Regions from separate parts of the Clostridioides sp. ZZV15-6598 genome, predicted to be linked through region 1. Evidence: riboswitches for the same ligand, from Rfam matches in the RefSeq annotation. Region 1 holds a riboswitch; each other region holds the start of a gene.
The links. Region 1 has a riboswitch for lysine ahead of KGF50_RS15690 (aspartate kinase). Riboswitches for the same ligand answer to the same signal wherever they lie in the genome.

Region 1 (7,234 bases):
TAATTAAATGGGTGACATCTTTAAGTGGTACAAGTGGATATGTGAAGGTATCAGCAAGTAATCCTCAAGATGTACAACTAGTTCAAGAAATAGATGGAAAACCAATAAAGATAGTATATCAACCAGAAGCTTATTTACATCAAGATTTACAAAGACATTTATACATACATGGTATTGTAAATGTAGGTATGACAGATTTTACTCTTGAAATAAATGATGAAGGAAGACCTTATTGGGTTGTAAGTTTATATGAACATAAAATTGGTTATGGAGGAGCAAATGCTACAGGCATAGCTACTGTTGATGCAGAAACTGGAAAAATAAATGTCTATAATGTTAAAAATACACCTAAATGGGTAGATAGAATACAACCACAAAAATTTGTAACAGACCAAATTCAAGACTGGGGTGTTTATGTCAATGGATTTTTGAATTCTGTTATATCAGAAAAAGGAGTACTAGTGCCAACAGAAGGAACATCACTAGTTTATGGTAATGACAATAGGTCATATTGGTATACAGGTATAACATCCTCTGGTGGAGATGAATCTACAATTGGATTTATGCTTGTTGATTCTAGAACTAAAGAAGCTAGACTGTATAAGCAGCCAGGAGCAACTGAGACAGCAGCGATGAAATCAGCTGAAGGTAATGTTCAAGAAAAGAATTATGAAGCTACATTCCCTGTAATGTACAATATATTAGGTCAGCCAACATATGTATCATCTTTAAAAGATAAAGCTGGTCTTGTAAAGAGAGTAGCCTTTGTATCTGTTGAAGATTATAATGTACTTGGTATAGGGGAAGATAAAAATGAAGCTTTAAGAAACTATAAAGATTCATTAGAATCTAAAGGTAATGACTTAAAACTTGATAATGATATGAAAGATGAAGTTATAGAAGGTGTAGTAACTAGAATAAGTCCTGATGTGCGAGGAGGAAATACTAATTATTATGTGACTTTAGATTCTAATAAAGAGATAATATTTAAAGCTACCTCAAAAGTATCTAGCGAATTACCATTGACTCAAGTTGGAGACAAAGTCAAAATATCATATTCAAAAGAAGAATCTGGTGTAATTGAAATGTCAGAATTTGATAACTTAAATATTGCAAATTTTGATGATAAAAAAGCAAAACAAGAAACAGGAACTAATGAAGATACAAATTCGAAAGGTTCTGAAAATCAAAGTAATGTGTAACTTAGTCAAAAAAACTGTAGATAGTTTTTAGTGCATTAATAGCTAATTTTTATAGAAATAAATTCTATAAAAATTAGCTATTTTATTTTAATTCTTTGTAAATTTAATGTCATAAATTTAATATAATATTAGTACAACTTTGCAAATAATACTTCAAGGAGAATGTACTATGACAAATATGGAAAAAGAGATATTGCTTTTAATTAGCAGGGTTAGATGTGTTACAGAATCTCAATTTAGAAAAATTTATGGAGACCAAAAAAGATACAATAAAAAAAACTTCAAAAAAACATTGAGAAAAATGTGTAGTGAGTATACATTAAAAAAATATCCATGTGATGTGGATTATCGTAACTATAAGGACCTCTCATATGTTTACTATTTGAATGGTAGTAAGCTTTTTAAGGGGGATGATTTAATAAAGGCTCTAGTAGGGTCAGAATTAGTTGTTAGAATTAATACTGCAGGTTGTGATGTAAAAAGATTTTACCGAAATGTTAGTGTAGATGCTGTGAAATATGATTTATTTATTGAATATACAGATCAATTTGGCAATATAAAGCAGGTATTGGTAGATGTTGATTTAAATAATGAAATAGATGTTTCCAAATATGAGAATCTCTCTAGAAAAATAGATAAATCTACAATTCCATTTTTTAGAGTACCAAATATTTTGGTGGTTACACCAGATAATTTATCTGAATTAAATGACTTAGAGAGAGAAGATAATGAGTATAGTATAAATTTTATAGATTTAGGATTAAATAAACTATTTAATTGTATATAAGATATTTTTAGAAAATAAATTTTTTGATTTACCACATTTTGTAAAAAAATTGTTGCAATATTATATAGAATATGATAAAACTATATTAATAAATTAATTAATAATAATGAGCCTAGGGTAGAGGTAGCTATATTCAAGAGTAATCAATAGTAGCTGGTAAGTGTTGATGATTGATGAAAGGGTCTATAGCCGAAGAAAAGTTGTTGACAAACAAGTTTTCTGGACTTATGCAGAATATGCATAAGGCTGTCACTTTTAAAGTGGTGAGCTACAAGGTTACTTGGTCTATGAAGTTCACACGTCCAAAGTATACCTTTGGGCGTTTTTATTTATCAAAATTTAGCTTGAGGGGGAAAAGGCATGAGTATAATTGTCCAAAAATATGGGGGAAGTTCAGTTGCAGATACTGACAAAATAAAGTCAATTGCAGAAAATATAATAGAAAGAAGAAAAGAAAATCCACAAATGGTAATAGTTGTATCTGCTATGGGAAAATCAACAGATGAATATATAAGCTTGGCAAAAGCATTGAGTAATGAACCTAGTAAAAGAGAGTTAGATGCTTTGATGTCTACTGGAGAAATGATTTCAGCATCTTTATTATCGATAGCATTAAATGCGCTTGGCTGTAAAGCTATAAGCTATAATGCTTATCAATTAAATATAAAAACAAGTGGACTTCATGGAAAATCTCAAATTGACGATATAAATGTAAATAGAATAAAAAATAGTTTAGATGAAGGTAATGTTGTAATAGTAACTGGATTTCAGGGAATCAATGAAGATGGTGATGTAACTACTCTTGGAAGAGGTGGTTCAGACACATCTGCTGTAGCTCTTGCGGTTAAACTAAATGGTAAATGTGAGATATATACAGATGTTGATGGAATTTATTTTACAGACCCAAGAAAATATGCAAAGGCAAGTAAACTTGATGAGATTGAATATGAAGAGATGCTTGAATTAGCAAGTTTAGGAGCACAAGTAATGCATTCAAGAAGTATAGAGCTTGCACAAAAATATGGTGTTGAAATTTATGTTGGACGTACATGTGGTACAGTAAAAGGAACATATATAAGAGGGGGAAAAGACATGAAATTAGAGGATAAAGTAATAACAGGATTAGCTACTAGTGATGATGACAGCTCTATAACAATAAAAGATTTTAAGGTAGAAAATATATCTAGTTTATTTGAAGATATAGCAACTATTGGAATAAGTGTAGATATGATAAGTCAAACTGCACCTATTTTAGATAAAATAAGTGTATCATTTACAGTTCCAAAAGAAGAATTAGGAGAGTGCAAAAAGATAGTATCTAAATATACAAATGAAGAGCATGTAGTAATTGATAATAACATTACTAAATTCTCTTTGGTAGGCCTTGGTATGAAAAATACTTCTGGAGTTGCTGCTAAAGTATTTAAGATATTTAATGAAAATGGTATAATGGTAAAACTTATAACTACATCAGAAATTCGTATAACTTGTGCCATAAATTCTGATGATAAACAAGTAGCTATTGAGAAAATAGCAGAAGTATTTAATATATAAAACTTAGGGAGGATATTATGAAACTTCATGGAACTATGACTGTAAAAGATAATGAATTATATATTGGAGGAGTAAGCTGTCTAGAGCTTAGTAAAAAATATCAAACTCCATTATATGTATTTGACGAAGACTTAGTAAGACAAAATTGTAGAGAATATATAAAACATTTTAAAGCTAAAGATGGAAAAAATAAAGTTGCTTATGCAGGGAAGGCATTTTTACCTCTTTATATGTGTAATCTTATAAATGAAGAAGATATGTGTCTGGATGTAGTTTCAGGAGGGGAATTATATACAGCTTACAAATCAAATTTTCCTATGGAAAAAGTTTTCTTTCATGGAAATAATAAAACAGAGGAAGAAATAAATATGGGATTAGATTTAGGGGTAGGTAAATTTGTAGTAGATAATTTCTATGAGTTAGATTTAATTGAAAAATTATGTGAAGAGAAGGGAAAAACTCAAGAAATATATTTTAGAATAACGCCTGGTATAGAAGCTCATACACACGATTATATAAAAACAGGTCAAATAGATTCTAAATTTGGTTTTGCTTTAGTAAATGGAGATTTATTTAGAGCAATAGAAAAATTGAATGATTACACAAATATTAAATTGGTAGGTCTTCATGCTCATATAGGTTCACAAATATTTGATGTAGAACCATACATAGATACGGTAGATATAATGATGAATTTAGTAAAAGAAATAAAAGAAAAGTTTAATATACAGTTGACAGAAATTGACTTAGGTGGAGGAGTAGGTGTTTATTATAGTAAAGGTGATAAACCTAAAACTATAAGAGAATTCTGTGAAACTATAATCACTAAAGCAGAAGATTCTTGTAAAGAGCTTGGAATAGAAGTACCTACATTGGTAATAGAACCAGGAAGATCAATAGTTGCAAATGCAGGAAGTACATTGTATACAGTAGGTTCAATAAAAGATATAAAAGATGTTAGAGTTTATGTAAGTGTAGATGGTGGTATGACAGACAATGTAAGGCCTTCACTATATCAAGCTAATTACGAATGTAGTATTGTAAATAAGATTAACCATGAAACTATGAATCATGTAACAATAGCTGGTAAATGTTGTGAAAGTGGAGATATATTAATTGGAGATATAGATATAATGGATATAAAAAGTGGAGATGTACTTATAACAACATCAACAGGTGCATATGGATATTCAATGTCTTCAAATTATAATAAAATACCAAGAGCAGCAGTGGTATCAGTATTTGATGGAAATGACAAGATAATTTGTAAAAGACAAAGTTATGAAGATTTATTATCTTTAGAAATATAGAAGAAGAATTAAATATTGAATTTTAAAATAAGTAGATTAGATGATATATCTATAGATTTAAACTAATTTTTAGTTTGTTATAGTTATTCAAGTCATATCTACTTATTTTCTGTTTTATTAACAATTTTCTTGTAATAAATATAAATTATTTTAAAAACTTCTTGATTATGATAAAATTTAAAGTATATGACAAGGAGGGATTTAATGAGAGGAAGAGTAATTTTATTGATATCGATATTATCTATATTTCTTGTAGGATGTTCATTTAATAAAAAAGATGAAATAAGCTCAACTGAACAAGGAAAAATATATTTAGAGAAACATGACTATAAAAAAGCTATGGAAGCATTATCCTCTGCATTAGAAGAAGATAGCGCTAATGAAAATGCAAGAGCTATGTATATGCAATCTATGAGAATGTTAAATGTAGATGAATTTGAAAAAGCTACAAATTATGAGGATGCAATTAAAGAACTTAAGCTTATAGAGAAAATCAAAAATGGATCATCTGTTATTAAAAATGAAGCATCTAAAAAGAAAGAGGAATTGACTAAATTAGAAAAAGAACAGAATGAAGCAGAGGAAGAACGAAAGAAAAAGGCAAAAGACACAGCTGGAGAAGATAGGTATAGAGTGGAATCAGAAGCAAAGAAATCTTCCTATAGTGAAAAGAGTAAAAGTAATAAATCTAATTCCAAAAACAAAAATACAACTTCAAATAATAACAAAGATGTAACTAACAACGATTCTTCTCAAAATCAAGAAAAACCAAATACAAGCAATCCAACACCGACACCAACTCCACCTTCATCAGAAAATAGTGGAGGGTCAGATAGTGGAGGAAATTCTCAGAACTCAAATAATCAGTAAATGTAAAGTATTACATATAAAAAATTAAAGCTTTGTATCAGAAAATGAAACTAACTCTTAGCATATATTCTTTGCCAAGAGTTAATTTCATTTTTTCATAGTAATGTAATAGATAATAATTAATTTTTAAAATTATAAAAGACAGAAATTATTGCAATCTCTTGTCAATATATTTATCAATAGAAGTTTTTACAACAGCAGCTACAGGTACTGAAAGAAAAACACCTATAAAACCAAAAAGAGATTGTCCTATTAAAATTGCAGAAATTATCCATATAGCTCCTATTCCAACTTGATTGCCCATAACCTTTGGCTCTATGAAATTTCCATCTAGTTGCTGTAATATAAATATAAATACGATAACCCATATAGTTTTTTGAGGACTGTATAAAATTGTCATAGCTACTGGAGGTATAGCTCCAATAAATGGGCCTAGATAAGGTATTATATTTGCTAAAAATATTATTGAAGCTAAAAATAAAGCATTTTCTATTCGAATTATAAATTGAAATCCTATAAATGCAATTATACCAATAATAAGAGAGTCTAAAATTCTACCAATTAAATAATCATAAAAAATATCATGGGTAGTTCTAAAAAATTCTATAATTTCATCAGCTTTGTTTCTGGCAGTAGAAGAATATAGTAATCTTTTAAATCCTAATGCAATTTTTTCCTTATCATATATAATATATATAGATAATATAAAGCCCATTACCATATTAAATAACATAGATGATATGCTAAGTGTATAGATTAAAAAGTTTTTAGGAATTCTATTAACAAAATTACTAGCTTCTTTTAATGCATTATCTAAGCTATGTTGTATATGAGGGATTAGAGCTTTCAAAAAATCTATGTTTGACATATTTTTTTCTATAAAATTATTTATATAATCAGTGTAGATAGGCATTTCATTTATCAATCTATTTAATGTATTGGCTATTGAAGGTATTAGTAATCTAATACCAAAAGCTAAAATAATACCTATCAATATATAAGATAAAAAAATGGATAAAAGCCTATGTGTTTTAAATTTTATTTCAAAAAGCATTACAAGAGGATTTAAAAGCAAAGCGAGTAAAATAGCTAGTAAAAATGGACTAAAAAAGCTTAATAATCCTTCAATGCTAGATATAAAATCCGTAGGGGTATTAATAAATTTAAAGAATAAAATTCCAATAAACACGACTATCAAATAATATTTTACATTTTCTTTTGAAATAATAATCACTTCCTTAAAATAGTGTTTAATCAGCTATTACATATTAATAGTATGTGAAAAGAAATTACAATTATTTAGGAAAATTAAATAATTTTTTTGCTTGTTTTTAATTAAGGTCTAGTATAGTATAATAATGTAACAAAATTAACATTGATAAAAATATTAAATAACATATAATTTAAGATAAGAAAGGATTATGTATGAGAATTAATAAATATATAGCTTCTTGTGGAATTGCATCTAGAAGAAAAGCAGAAGAAATCATTCTTGAAGGAAGAATAAAGGT
Region 2 (7,234 bases), on a different contig from region 1:
ACCTAGCTTATTATGAGGTTCCTCCTTCCATATAAGAGGATTTACATCTTGTCCTCCTGATAGTATAAGTCCATCTATATTTGATACTTGTTCCTTTATAATCTCATCATCATATACAATTGGTACAATATACGGTATAGCTTTACACATAGCTACTGACTGTATATAGTCATTATTTACATAAGCCCTTTCATAACCAGGAAACATCCCCCCTTCATCAATTAATAAGTTTCCTGATATTCCTATTACTGGATATTTCTTTTTAATCACTTTCTTCACCCCTTAAATTATTTATGAACAATAAAAAATGCTACTTCTCTCTTAAAGAGCAAGTAGCATACCAATATTTTAATTGTTTAAAAATTCTAATTTATTTTTAAAATACTTTTTCTAAGGAATCAGTTATATAAATCACTCTATTGATTTATATTTTATTTTAATCCTATTTAATTCGACTTTTTTGAATAGTGTTAATTCTAATTAATAGGCAAAATAGGCATTCATACTTTCCTTTTTATTAACCTATTAAATACTATTTAATATATTTTTTCCTCTTCTATTTAACTCACTTCCCCTTCTACCTGATTCACATATTATCAAATCTAGTTCTTTAAGTATATTAAGTATTCCCCTTACCTCACCTTCTGTTATATTGTAACCTAACTCATTTATTGAATTAACAATACCATTTCTACCTATGTTTTTATTAAGGTTATTGGCATTTTTTAAGCATTCCATTACTAACCTTACTTTTTCTATAGATGTTCTATCTTTTAATTCACTTATTTCTTTACTATAATCTTCAGTTATATTTAGTAAATTATGAGGTAAGTCATTAATTAAAATAACATGTTCAGAACTCATAATGTTAATATACATAGCTGTATTTTTTAATTCTCTTATATTTCCTGGCCATTCATATGCATTAATAATGTCTTTAACATCTTGACTAATTTCCCTCTTCCTTTTCATAAAATGCTTTAGCATAACTTCTATATCTTCTTTTCTCTCTCTTAAAGGTGGTATGTTTATAGGCAATACATTTATCCTATAATATAAATCAGCTCTGAACCTATCTTTTTTTATCATTTCTAATAAATTTTTATTTGTAGCTACAATTACTCTTACATCAGTGTCTATTACATTTTCCCCCCCAACTCTCATGACTTGATTTTCTTGTAATACTCTAAGTAATTTGCTTTGTAAATATATGGGCATGTCTCCTATTTCATCTAAAAATATAGTTCCATTATTAGCTTGCTCAAATAAGCCTTTTTTCCCTCCTCTTAAAGCACCTGTAAAAGCACCTTCTTCATATCCAAAAAGTTCACTTTCAAGTAAATTTTCTGGCATAGCTGCACAGTTTATAGCTATAAATGGTTGACTATGTCTTGGTGATGCATTATGAATAGACTGAGCCATAAGTTCTTTTCCTGTTCCACTTTCTCCAGTTATAAGAACTGTATAATCAGATTCCGCTATTTTCATACCTAGCGCTTTAGTTCTTTCCATTTTTACTGATACTGTTTTTATGTCATCAAAGGTATACCTAGCAACTTGTCCCTTTTCTCTAAGCTTCTTTGATAGGTTTTGTTCCAATTTCCTTATGTAAGTTATTTCTTGAATACAAAAATAATATCCAGTCACCCTTCCAAAACTTTCTATATTATACTTATTTACATTTAAATATTTATTATTAAACTTTATAACTTCATCATGTGCCTTACTTAATCTAAAAATCTTTTTAATATTTTCATTCTCTAATTCATCTATATTTTTTCCTATAATATCATTTTTAATATCTAGTATATCACTCAAGCTATTATTACAAATAATTACATTTTCCTTCTCTGATATCATTGCCATACCTAGGTTTGATAAGTTTATTATAGAATTCAATTCATCTGCTTTTATAGTAAGTTCTTTATATTTAGTATTTATTCCTGAATATAAACTAATCACTTCATCTGTATACTTAATTAACCTCTCAGTAATTTCCTTATCATCCAGTTTGAGTTTTGCTATTATTTGAATAAATGTTGAACTATCAATATACCTATGCCCTAAATCAATAACTTCTTCAATATATTTTGGAACTAAATCTGCTTCTCCTGGTGTTACAGCTATCTTAATATTTCTATATTCTTCATTAGGATTATACGGTATGAAATTTAAATGATTTATTCCTATATTGTATAAATTAGATATTGTTTCTAATACAGTGTGCTTATTATCATTTACTACTAATACATCTATTCCTTCTGGTAATGAAAATAACTTGTATATATCCTTTTGCTTTATAGTTCTATTTATAATTATTATCTTTGAGACATCTTTTACATATTTTTTTATTTTCAATACTCTATCATCTATCATTACTAATATTATGTCATCTTTTATCGATTCTTCTTCTGTTATTCTATTTAAATAATAGTTTTTTATTATTACTTTATCTTTAAATATCAGCTTTAGGTTTTTATTTAAAAAACATTCTAATTTAGATAATCCATCAGTTACTACTGCTATTGTTTTCATTATAAATCTATCCTTTCTTTTGTTTATATTATATAAAATTTTAATAGTTCTAATATAGTTCAAAATCTTTTAACTTATATAAAGCAAAAGTTATGCCAAATTGATAGATTTCTTATTTTTTATTTAACCTTAAGCTAGAAATATTATTATATGATTAAGATTAGATAAATAATATAACTTTAGCTATAGAATCTACAAAAACATGACTCCTATCAAAAAATAAAAAGGTATTACCAACTTTTTGGTAATACCTATTTATCTTATTTTTAATTTAAATTAATTCAAGTGATTTTTCTTAATCTCGTCAAGTAGTCCATCTTCTAGATAAATTTCTAATGCACATCCTACCATTGCCTTTACTGCTTTGTGAAGTTTATCATAAGCTTCCTCAGAATTTGCATAATTTAAAAACTCTTTTTCATGAACATATACCATTGGATTTATATCTAGAGCTATTTCTGTATACATAGTAGGACAAACTTGGCTTACATTTCCTATATCTGTAGAACCTACTGGCCCCTCTTTTCCTTCTAATATATCTGTTATCCCTGCCTCAATTAAATTATTCTTTGTTATACTTTGAAGCACCTTATTATTTATTATGTTGTCAAAAGAATTTTCAAAGTATCTATAAGAAAGTTTAGCACCTGTCATTAACTCTGCACCTTTTGCACAGTTTATAACCTTTTGAGTTACTTCATCTAAATAACTTCTTTCAGCAGCTCTTACGAAAAACTCACAGGCTGCTTTTTCTGGAACTATGTTTGGAGCTTCTCCTCCATTTGAAACTATCCCATGTATTCTAACATCTGATTTTACATGCTGTCTTAGTGCATTTATTCCTGCAAAAGTAAGTTGTACTGCATCTAATGCATTAACTCCCATATGAGGATGGCTAGCTGCATGTGCTGATACGCCTTCAAAACTAAACTCTATTGAGTCTATTGCCAAAGCCTTGCAGTTTATGTTATTAAAAGCTTCTATATGCATTTGATAACTTACATCAACATCATCAAAAGCTCCTGCCTTAACTAAATCACACTTTCCTCCTGTTGTTTCTTCAGCTGGTGTTCCTATTAATACAATTTTTCCTTTAAAATTTTCTTTTAACTTACTTAGTACTATACAAGCTCCTAATGTAGATGCAGCAATCCAGTTATGTCCACAAGCATGACCTGGTTCTTTGTTTTCTCCATACCCAGGCAGTGCGTCATACTCAGCTAAAAAGGCTATAGTTGGACCATCGTTATCCCCTAGCTCTGCTCTAAAAGCAGTATCCATATTGCAATATGGATAAGTTGTATCAAATCCATATTCCTTCATTTTTTCTACTAAGTACTTTGATGATATATATTCTTCTTCTCCTAGTTCTGGATTTTTAAATATAAAATCACATACTTCTTCAATTTCTTTTCCCAGTTCATTCTCTATCTCATAAGCTCTTTTCTTTATACTTTCAATCATAATATACCTCCTATTAGAATCCAACAAATAATCCTATTGTTAAAAATACCATTACAGTAATTGTTAATACTACCATTAAAGGCATTACAAATCTAACCCACTTTGACCAAGGAATATTAGCTACTGCTAGTGCTCCCATTAAAACACCTGATGTAGGTGTTATTAAATTAGTTACACCTATACCAAATTGATAAGCTGTAACTATCATTTGTCTAGATACATCTACTAAGTCTCCAAGTGGTGCAAGTACAGGTATTGTAAGTGATGCAAGTCCTGATGCTGATGGTATAAAAAATGCTATTAAACCTTCTATTAAGAAAGTTAAATTTATAAATATAGTTTTTGGAAGTCCATTTAATAAATTTGCGGCAGAATTTAAAATTGTATCTATTATAAATCCATTTTCTGCTATTATTACAATTCCACGTGCAAATGCTATACATAACCCTGCTGTCATTAAGTCTCCTGCTCCACTTATAAATGAATTAACTATGTCATCTTGTTTAAGTCCTGATGCTATTCCTGATATTATACCTATAGCTGTAAATATCATTGCGATTTCAGTTATGTACCATCCTAGCTTTAGAACTCCATATATCATAATTGCCATACCTATTGTGAAAATCGCTATTACCATGGCTTCTCTTTTTGTAAACTCTTTTATCTTTGTATCAGTATTAGTCATTGATTCTTGATTCACTGATATCCCATGTACTAAAGACTTTTTAGGGTCTTTTTTAACTTTATTGGCATACAACATGACAAATCCTATAGATATAGCCATATATATTATAAACATAACAACTCTCAACTCTATCCCAGAACCTGGTGTTATTTGTGACAATGCTTGTGCTATTCCTACAGAGAAAGGATTAGTAGTAGCTGCTCCAAATCCAGCTGTTGCTCCTATAAATACTGTAGCCACTGCTGTTAATGAATCATATCCCATACTGGTCATGAGTGGAATAAATATCATATAAAAAGGTAGTGTTTCTTCACTCATTCCAAATGTTGTTCCACCTAATCCAAATAGAATCATTGATATAGGTATTATTAAGAATTGGAATCTCTTCATTTTATTTACAGTATGAGCTATAACAGCTTCTATAGCTCCTGTTTTATTAACTATTCCAAAAGCTCCTCCAACTATCAAAACAAATCCAACTACTTCAGCTGCATCTATAAATCCATTTATAGGTGCTGTAAATACATCAGTAATTCCTTGTGGATTTGATGCTGCTTTTTCATAAGTTCCAGCTACAACAACCGATCTTCCGTCTATATCTACCCTTTCAAAATTTCCACTTGGTACTATCCAAGTAAGAACTGCCATTACTACTATTAGTAAAAATATTATAGTAAGTGTCTGTGGCATAGTAAACCTTTTCTTTTTTAAACTGCTCATTTTTAATCTCCCCACTTTTTAAATTAAAATATTTTATTATTGCTTCCCTTTTCTATCCTATTTTGTATAGATGTAAAAAAGCTCAACATGTATACATGTTGAGCTAAATGCGCTAAATATAATATACCTACATCTTCCCTTTATCTTAGTTAAGATAGCTCTCCATCAAAATTCGGGATAATTTTGATGACAGTGCTGTACTTATTAAATACAGCCCCAGCACTAGATTTGGACACTAGCACTTCGGCACTTACTCCTTTTATATTGCTTCATTGGCTTCCGACCTCTTCAATATTAATCTTAGTAAATGCGACCTCTACCTCAATCTTTTTATTAGATGAGGTAATTCTTATTAAATTTTATTTATTCTAAACAATTGTAGCATAATATGTCGAGATTGTAAATATTTTCAGAAGAGTTTCTATGCTTCAATAATATTAACAAATCTAGCTTATACTATTCCAATATATAATTACAACTTTAGTTTTATGTTTGAAAATATATTTGTTTTCTCTTTTTTCTATCATATTATCTATATACTTATCTAACATATCGCTAAAGTTAATCTTTTTATTTAATTCTGTTTCCATTTTAAAATATATATCCTCTACACTGTCAAATTCAATTTCATTTTCCACATCAATAAATTTTATATCAGCACATATATTTAAAGAATGTAGTATATTTGGAATGTATATATAATCTGGACAAGTTCTATCTCTATCACCTAAATCCATATACAAATCATTAAATAATGGTTTTTGAATAGTTCTCACTATAATCACTTTTTCTTTAGCTAACTTATCCATCTTACTCAAAGCATCTTTAATATCCCAAATTCTATAAAGAGAATTCACAGATAAAATATAATCACTATGCCCAACATTAATTTCTTCCCATTTTCCTTGTATTGTGTCTATATTAGTTATATTATGTTCTCTAATCTTTCCTTCAAGCACATTAAGCATATCTATTGAAAAATCATTAGCAATTACACCCTTACATTTCTTAGAAAGTGGTATAGTAAATTTTCCAGTACCTGCACCAATTTCTATAAGATTTTTTCCTTCATATATTAACTCATCTATAAAATCGAATACTTCTTTTGAATAATCATAAAGTGTTGGATTATCATCATATTTATTAGATAATTTTTTGAAAAATATTCTTTCTGCTTCATCATCAAAAGCTCTTTCTCTTGCATATCCTTCTTTGCTTTCAATATACTCATGCCATTTTTCCTCAAAATCTATGTCTTTATAATACATGATTACTCTTCCTTTCTAAAAATGTTATGGTCGAGATTTGTAATTTCCCATACTCAAAGAAAATGGCTCTTACTAATGTAATAATTTATTGACTAAACAATTGATTACTATAATTTAAAAATTATTAAAATTCTCAATAAGCTCTTTGGTATAAGCATGCTTTGCACTTTTATACAATTCCTTAGCCTCTATAGTTTCAACTATCTTTCCATCTAACATGACCGCAACCTCATCACTAACTTCTTTTACTAAGTCTATATCATGAGATATAAATAAATAGGTTATATTAAACTGTTTTTGAGCTTTTTTTAAAACTTGTATGACTTGAGCTTGCACAGATACATCTAGCATTGACGTAGGTTCATCTAATATTATAAATTTAGGATTTAATAAAAGCACTCTAGCTAAAGCAACTCTTTGTATTTGTCCTCCACTTACTTGATGTGGGTATCTATTTAAAATTTCTTCACTAAGCCCAACAAAACTTAAATATTCACTTATGTATTCTCTTGCTTTATTTTTTTCATAGAGTTTATGAATTTTTAATGGCTCCACAAGGCTT
Region 3 (7,234 bases), on a different contig from region 1:
TCAACTATTTCATCCTCAGTATACGCCCTTTGTTGATGTACTTCTTCAAATCTTTCAAACTTTCCATCTTCATCTTTAATGAAAAATGTAAGTTCCATTTCAATCAAATTTTCTTCATCATCAAAGTAATTTTGCCACATATAAGCTATATCTTCTCTATTTTCTCCATACATATTATTTCCTAATATATTGGCTAATTTATAAAATGAACTTATATCAAATATAAAGATTCCATCTTTTTTTAATAATTCATATGTTTTTGAAAATACATTTTCTAAATCATCATCATAAGTTATATAATTAAATCCATCACAGGCACAAAGTACACAATCCAAATCGGATATATCAAAGTCAAGCTCTGCTATATCTTGCTGAAGTAATACTAACTCTACGCCTTCTCTTTCTGCCTTTTCTCTTGCTACACTAAGCATTTCATCAGATATATCAATCCCAGCTATATCATAGTCCTTTTTAGTTAATGGAATTGTGAGATTACCTGTACCACATGCTAATTCCAATATATTTTTTACTTTTACACCTTCAGTATCTATTATATCTTCTATATATTTAACCCATCCATCATAATCCACTTCATTCATAAGTTCATCATATACAAACGCAAAATCACTATATTGACTCATCCTTTTTATTCTGCTCCTCCACAATCTTTCTTAGCCTCTTTTTACGTGATGTAAGCATACCTCCAATTCTTCCAGCTTCTTTAGCTGTAAGCCCTGCCCATCCACGTTCTCCAACTTTATCCATAAGACCTAGTTCTGAGGCTATCTCATATTTCATTATATCATCATTTGTCAATATTTTAGTATTCTTGCTATTAGTTATCTTCTTTTCTCTTTTCATATTTTCTTTCAAAAAAATCACCCCTTCTTATTTGTATTTTTGTCAATTAAAAGAAATTTATACAAATAAGTAAGGGGTATTTATCATAGCTTTAAATTTAAATATTTTAAATTTATGACTTTTTAAAATTATTTTTTCTTAATCTATAGCCTTTTTATATTTTAATAATTTTGCATAAACATTTAGTGCATCTACACATATTTTTTCATCAAAATTAAAGTTTATATTATGAAGCCCATTTACAAATCCTTTCTCCTCATTTCTTGAGCCCAACATAAAGAACAGCCCTGGAACTTCTTTTTGATAATAAGAGAAATCTTCTGATATCATAAGTGGGTCTAATTCTATAGCTGTATCCTTTCCAACAGCTTCTACAAACTCTTTATACAAGTCCTTATCATTTTTAACAGCTATATAATCATCCATAATATTTATATTTACCTTACAGTTATAAGACAATTCAAAGCCTCTAGCAAGTTCTTTAACTCTAAGTTTCATTCTCTCATACACTTCTGGACTAAAACATCTAATAGTCCCTTCCATCTTTATATTCTCAGCTATTATATTTCTTCTAGCTCCACCTTCAATTCTACCTATAGTCAAAACTGCATTGTCTATTGGGCTTATATTTCTTGATACTATAGTTTGAAGTGAACTTATAAAGTTTGAAGCTATCACTATACCATCAATTCCATTTTGTGGCATAGCTCCATGTCCACTTTTAGACACTATTTCTATATCAATATCTCCTATTTGAGCCATGAAGTATCCTTCTCTTGTGCCTACATAACCTTCTGGTAATTCTGGGTATATATGAAGCCCATATATCTCATCCACATTGTATTTTTTAAGCACACCTGCATCTATCAATGCTTTTGCTCCCCCCGGCCCTTCTTCTGCTGGTTGGAATATAAATACAACATTATCATTTAAATTTTCTTTATTATCATTTAAATACTCAATTAATCCAAGTAATATAGTAGCATGTCCATCATGACCACATAAGTGTTTTACACCTTCTTCACTACGAAGACCATCTATATCAGCTCTAAAAGCTATATCTTTTCTTGGTTTTTTACCTTCTATCACACCTACTATTCCTGTTTCTAAGTAAACTTCATATTCAACTCCTATTTTATCCAGATAATCCCTTATATATTTTGAAGTCTTATACTCTTTTCTTCCAATTTCTGCAATAGGATTTAATGCATTCCTATGCTTATAAAGTTGTTCTTGTAAATACGATGCCTCTCTCATGTAATCTCCTCCAAATTATAATTTATTATAAAAATATTTCTATATCTCTTATAATTAAAATATTATATAATATACTTTCATATTTAAAAATAAAAAACTAAATTGAATATAAAAATATTTTGCATTATTAAATAATTCACCATTAATAATAATTCCCCTGTTTCATAAATCAAAACAGGGGAATTATTATTGAAAAATTTTTAATTTTAGCAAGAGAAGAAGTGTTTAGCAAGTCCACCTTTTGCAGTTTCTTTGTATTTATCCATCATATCAATCCCAGTTTCTTTCATTGTTTCAACGACTTGGTCCAAGGAGACAGAATGTGAGCCATCAGTTAATAATGCATACTTAGCTGCATCATAAGCTCTTTGAGCTGCCATTGCATTTCTTTCTATACATGGAATTTGAACATATCCATATACAGGGTCACAAGTCATTCCTAGATGATGTTCAAGTGCTATTTCTGCTGCATATTCAATATGGTCTATAGTACCACCCTTTAAATACGCTACTGCCGCTGCTGCCATTGAACAAGCTGCACCGACTTCACCTTGACATCCTACTTCTGCACCAGATATTGATGCATTAGTTTTTATTATATTTCCAATTATTCCAGCTACAAGTAATGCTTCAATTATTTTTTCATCATCGTATTTATAGAAATCTTGCATTGCAAAGAATATTCCTGGTATTACTCCAGCAGAACCACAAGTTGGTGCTGTAACTATTATATTACCAGAAGCATTTTGCTCTGAAGCTGCTAGTGCATATGCATATACAAGCGTTGAAAAACTTTTATCTTCTTGGTATGCTTTATAAAAATTATTTGCTCTTCTTTTTAATAATAATTTACCTGGTATTACTTCATCTGTGCTTAGTCCATCATCAATAGATTTTCTCATAGCATCTCTTATAGTTTTTATATAGTCTTTTATATCAGATGGTTCACATTCTAACACAAAATCAACTAAAGTTTTATTATTTTCCTTACACCATTTCACTATTTCATCCATAGTGTCTAGGTGATATATACTATTGCTTTTACTGTTTCTTTGACCTTCTTCTGCTATAGTTCCTCCACCAACAGAATATACAGTCCATTCAGCTGTCACATTTCCATCTTTATCTAAAGCTTCAAACTTCATTCCATTTGGATGAAAATCTTTTATTATATCTTCTTCCCAAACGATTTCAACTTTCTTTGGTGCTATAGTTTTTTCAATTATATAATCTGTTAAGTGACCTTTTCCTGTAGCAGCTAAACTACCATATAATATTGCTCTAAAGCTTTCTGCATCTGGATTTTCATTTTTGAATCTTTCCGCAGCTCTTTGTGGCCCCATAGTATGAGAACTTGAAGGTCCACTTCCTATTTTAAAAAGTTCCTTTAAAGTATCCATATTATTCCTCCTAAATTTTCTATGTTAATGCTTATTATTTATTTTTACGCACATATTTATTATAACCTAAATATATTAATTATTAGTTATTAAATTCGCATAAAATTTATTTTTTATTTCCATTTTGGTATATTTTATTAAATTAATATGTATATTTTGAGAATAAAACATTTATTTAAAATTTTTTTAATATTAATATAATATAAATATCTTACTTTATACAGTTAAGATATTAACTATGCCTATTAAAATTAATTAATTTGTACTATAATTATTATTGTACTTAAAAAATTAAATTTAAATAAAAAAGGAGATTTGATTATATGTTATTTAAAGGTTCTGCTGTTGCTTTAGTTACCCCATTTACGGAGGATAACAATGTCAACTTTGAAAAGTTAGGTGAATTAATCGAATACCATATTGAAAATGACACAGATGCATTAGTTGTTTGTGGAACAACAGGTGAAGCTACTACTATGAGTGAATCTGAGATTTTTGCTGTAATAAAATATACAGTTGAAAAAGTCAATAAGAGAATACCAGTTATAGCAGGTACTGGTTCAAACAATACTATGTTGTCTGTTCACATGAGCCAAGAAGCTGAAAAATTAGGAGTGGATGGTCTTTTAATCATAACTCCTTACTATAATAAGACTAATGAAAGAGGTCTTAAACTTCACTTTGAAACAATAGCAAAAAGCGTTAAATTACCAATTATTTTATATAATGTACCAGGAAGAACTAAGGTAAATATAAAGCCATCAGTTGTGGCTGAGCTTGCTAAAATAGATAATATAGTTGCTGTAAAAGAAGCTAGTGGAGATTTAGCTCAGGTTGCAGAAATAGCTAAATTAGTACCTGAAGACTTCGCTATATACTCCGGTAATGATGATACTATATTACCTCTATTATCATTAGGAGGAAGTGGTGTTATCTCTGTACTTGCTAATATCTGTCCTAAAGAAACTCATGATTTAGTAACTAAATTCTTTGAAGGTGACATTGAAGGCTCTAAAAAATTACAACTTGATATGGATACTTTAATTGATGCCTTATTTATAGAAGTAAATCCAGTTCCAGTTAAAACTGCTATGAATATTTTAGGTTTTAATGTTGGAGATTTAAGACTTCCTTTAGCTGAAATGGAAGAAGCTAATCTTAATGTTTTAAAACAAGAATTGACAAATTTTGGATTTAAATTTTAGCAATATTTCTATAAATAAGTTGATTTTTTCTAAAATATGTATTATTATTAGAATAATCAAATTTTAATATCCTATTAACCTAGGGTAGAGGTAGCTGTAAATAAGAGTATCCAATAGGAGCTGGCAAGTGTTAATGATTGGAAAAAGGATTTATAGCCGAAGAAAATGTTTCTTGCAATAATATTTTCTGGGATTACACATAAGATGTGTAATACTGTCACTTATTTATGTAGGTGGTGAGCTACAAGGTTTACTTTGAGTGATAAACTAGACGTACAAAGTATACCTTTGTACGTTTTTTGTATATAATTAAAGTTGTTAATATAATACTAAAGTTTTTAAATATATAAAAATATTAACATATCTTACTTGTATAACTAAATTTAAATAATGTTTTAATAATTAAAAATTGGGGTGAATTTAATATGAAAAAAGTAAATGTGGCAATAGTTGGTGCTACTGGAATGGTAGGTAGAACATTTTTAAAAGTATTAGAAGAAAGAAATTTTCCAATAGAAAATCTATTTTTATTCTCTTCTTCTAAATCTGCTGGTTCTAAAGTAATGTTTTGTGGTAAAGAATATATAGTAGAAGAATTAAAAGAAACTTCATTCACTGATAGAGGAATACAAATAGCGTTATTCTCTGCTGGAGGAAGCATTAGTGAAAAATATGCTCCAATAGCTGCATCAAATGGAATCTTAGTAGTAGATAACTCTAGTCAATGGAGAATGAATCCAGATGTTCCTTTAGTTGTTCCTGAGGTAAATCCAGAAGCTATAAAAAAACATAAAGGTATAATAGCTAATCCAAACTGCTCTACTATACAAGCTATGGTTCCTCTTAAACCTCTTGATGACAAATACAAAATTAAGAGAGTAGTTTACTCTACTTACCAAGCTGTATCTGGTTCTGGTGTTAAAGGGGTTGAAGATTTAGAAAAAGGAATGACTGGTAATCCTACTGGATTCTATCCACATCAAATTTCTTATAACTGTCTTCCTCATATAGATTCATTTACTGAAAATGGATATACTAAGGAAGAAATGAAAATGGTAAACGAAACTATGAAAATACTTGATAACTACGACTTAAAAATAACTGCAACTACTGTAAGAGTGCCAGTAAAGAATGGTCATAGTGAATCTATAAATATTGAGTTTAATAATCCATTTGAACTAGAAGATTTAGTAAAAACACTTGAAGAAGCTCCAGGAGTTGTAGTAGTTGATAATCCTGCTAAAAATGAATATCCAACTGCTGTAGAATTTGATGATAGAGATGAAGTGTTTGTTGGAAGAATTAGAAGAGACTTTAGTGTTGATAATGGTGTAAACCTTTGGGTTGTTGCTGACAATATAAGAAAAGGTGCTGCAACTAATGCAATCCAAATAGCTGAAATGGCTATATCATATGATTTAGTATAGTATACAAATTTGTATAAATATATGATTTTGTAAAATATTAATAATAAGTAAAAATAAGCATTAGAAGTAACTGTAATATAAAACACAAAACTAAAAAAGAGGGGATTGATTTTTTATGATATTTAAAGGTTCTGCTGTTGCTCTAGTTACTCCATTTACAAAGGATAGCAAAGTTGATTTCGACAAATTAGGTGAATTGGTTGAATACCAAATCGCTAATGGTACTGATGCTATAGTAGCTTGTGGTACTACTGGTGAAGCTAATACTATGACTGATGAAGAACAACTTGCTACTATTAAGTATGTTGTTGAAAAAGTTAATAAAAGAGTTCCTGTTATAGCAGGAAGTGGTTCTAATGATACTATGCACTCAGTTAATTTAAGCCAAGAAGCCGAAAAATTAGGAGTAGATGCTCTATTAATAATAACTCCTTATTACAATAAAGCCAATAAAGCTGGACTTAAACGTCATTTTGAAACAATCGCTAACAGTGTTAAGCTTCCAATTATACTTTACAATGTGCCTGGAAGAACTTGTGTTAATATAAGCCCTAGTCTTATAGTTGAACTTGCTAAAATAGATAATATAGTTGCTGTAAAAGAAGCTAGTGGGGACTTAGGACAAGTTGCAGAAATAGCTAGCTTAGTTCCAGATGACTTTGCTATCTACTCTGGTAATGATGATACTATACTTCCTTTATTGTCTTTAGGAGGTCAAGGAGTTATATCAGTACTTGCTAATGTTTGCCCTCAAGAAACACACGATTTAGTGGCTAAATTCTTTGAAGGTGATATAGAAGGTTCTAGAAAATTACAACTTGGTATGGATGCTTTAATCGCAGCTTTATTTATAGAAGTAAATCCTATACCAGTTAAGACTGCAATGAATTTATTAGGATTCAATGTTGGAGATTTAAGACTTCCTCTAGCAGAAATGGACCCAGCGAACTTAGAGGTATTAAAGAAAGAATTAGTTAACTTTGGACTAAAAGTTAATGCATAGTACAAATTAATGCATGGTAAAAAACTAAGTTTGGTCAAAAGTTAGCCCTTAATCATAGGAGGAAATTATGTTAAAAGTTAT

Region 2: it holds a riboswitch for lysine, as region 1 does, so the genes downstream of both, KGF50_RS09170 (YfcC family protein) here and KGF50_RS15690 (aspartate kinase) in region 1, are expected to answer to the same signal.
Region 3: it holds a riboswitch for lysine, as region 1 does, so the genes downstream of both, KGF50_RS04610 (aspartate-semialdehyde dehydrogenase) here and KGF50_RS15690 (aspartate kinase) in region 1, are expected to answer to the same signal.

The regions. Positions count from the first base shown of each region.
Region 1 covers NZ_JAGWCS010000097.1:1,513-8,746, reverse strand. The annotation lists gene KGF50_RS15700 (hypothetical protein) at 1-1,202, shown strand, start outside; gene KGF50_RS15695 (hypothetical protein) at 1,372-1,989, shown strand; lysine riboswitch at 2,100-2,268, shown strand; gene KGF50_RS15690 (aspartate kinase) at 2,350-3,543, shown strand; gene lysA (diaminopimelate decarboxylase) at 3,561-4,853, shown strand; gene KGF50_RS15680 (hypothetical protein) at 5,058-5,723, shown strand; gene KGF50_RS15675 (AI-2E family transporter) at 5,872-6,912, opposite strand; gene KGF50_RS15670 (pseudouridine synthase) at 7,149-7,234, shown strand, end outside.
Region 2 covers NZ_JAGWCS010000036.1:9,314-16,547, forward strand. The annotation lists gene KGF50_RS09155 (gamma-glutamyl-gamma-aminobutyrate hydrolase family protein) at 1-279, opposite strand, end outside; gene KGF50_RS09160 (sigma 54-interacting transcriptional regulator) at 526-2,535, opposite strand; gene KGF50_RS09165 (M20 family metallopeptidase) at 2,812-3,999, opposite strand; gene KGF50_RS09170 (YfcC family protein) at 4,013-5,404, opposite strand; lysine riboswitch at 5,552-5,731, opposite strand; gene KGF50_RS09175 (class I SAM-dependent methyltransferase) at 5,851-6,672, opposite strand; gene KGF50_RS09180 (ATP-binding cassette domain-containing protein) at 6,787-7,234, opposite strand, start outside.
Region 3 covers NZ_JAGWCS010000014.1:37,663-44,896, reverse strand. The annotation lists gene KGF50_RS04635 (class I SAM-dependent methyltransferase) at 1-641, opposite strand, end outside; gene KGF50_RS04630 (small, acid-soluble spore protein, alpha/beta type) at 628-861, opposite strand; gene KGF50_RS04625 (N-acetyldiaminopimelate deacetylase) at 1,000-2,118, opposite strand; gene KGF50_RS04620 (L-serine ammonia-lyase) at 2,325-3,518, opposite strand; gene dapA (4-hydroxy-tetrahydrodipicolinate synthase) at 3,842-4,723, shown strand; lysine riboswitch at 4,801-4,975, shown strand; gene KGF50_RS04610 (aspartate-semialdehyde dehydrogenase) at 5,149-6,150, shown strand; gene dapA (4-hydroxy-tetrahydrodipicolinate synthase) at 6,266-7,153, shown strand; gene dapB (4-hydroxy-tetrahydrodipicolinate reductase) at 7,221-7,234, shown strand, end outside.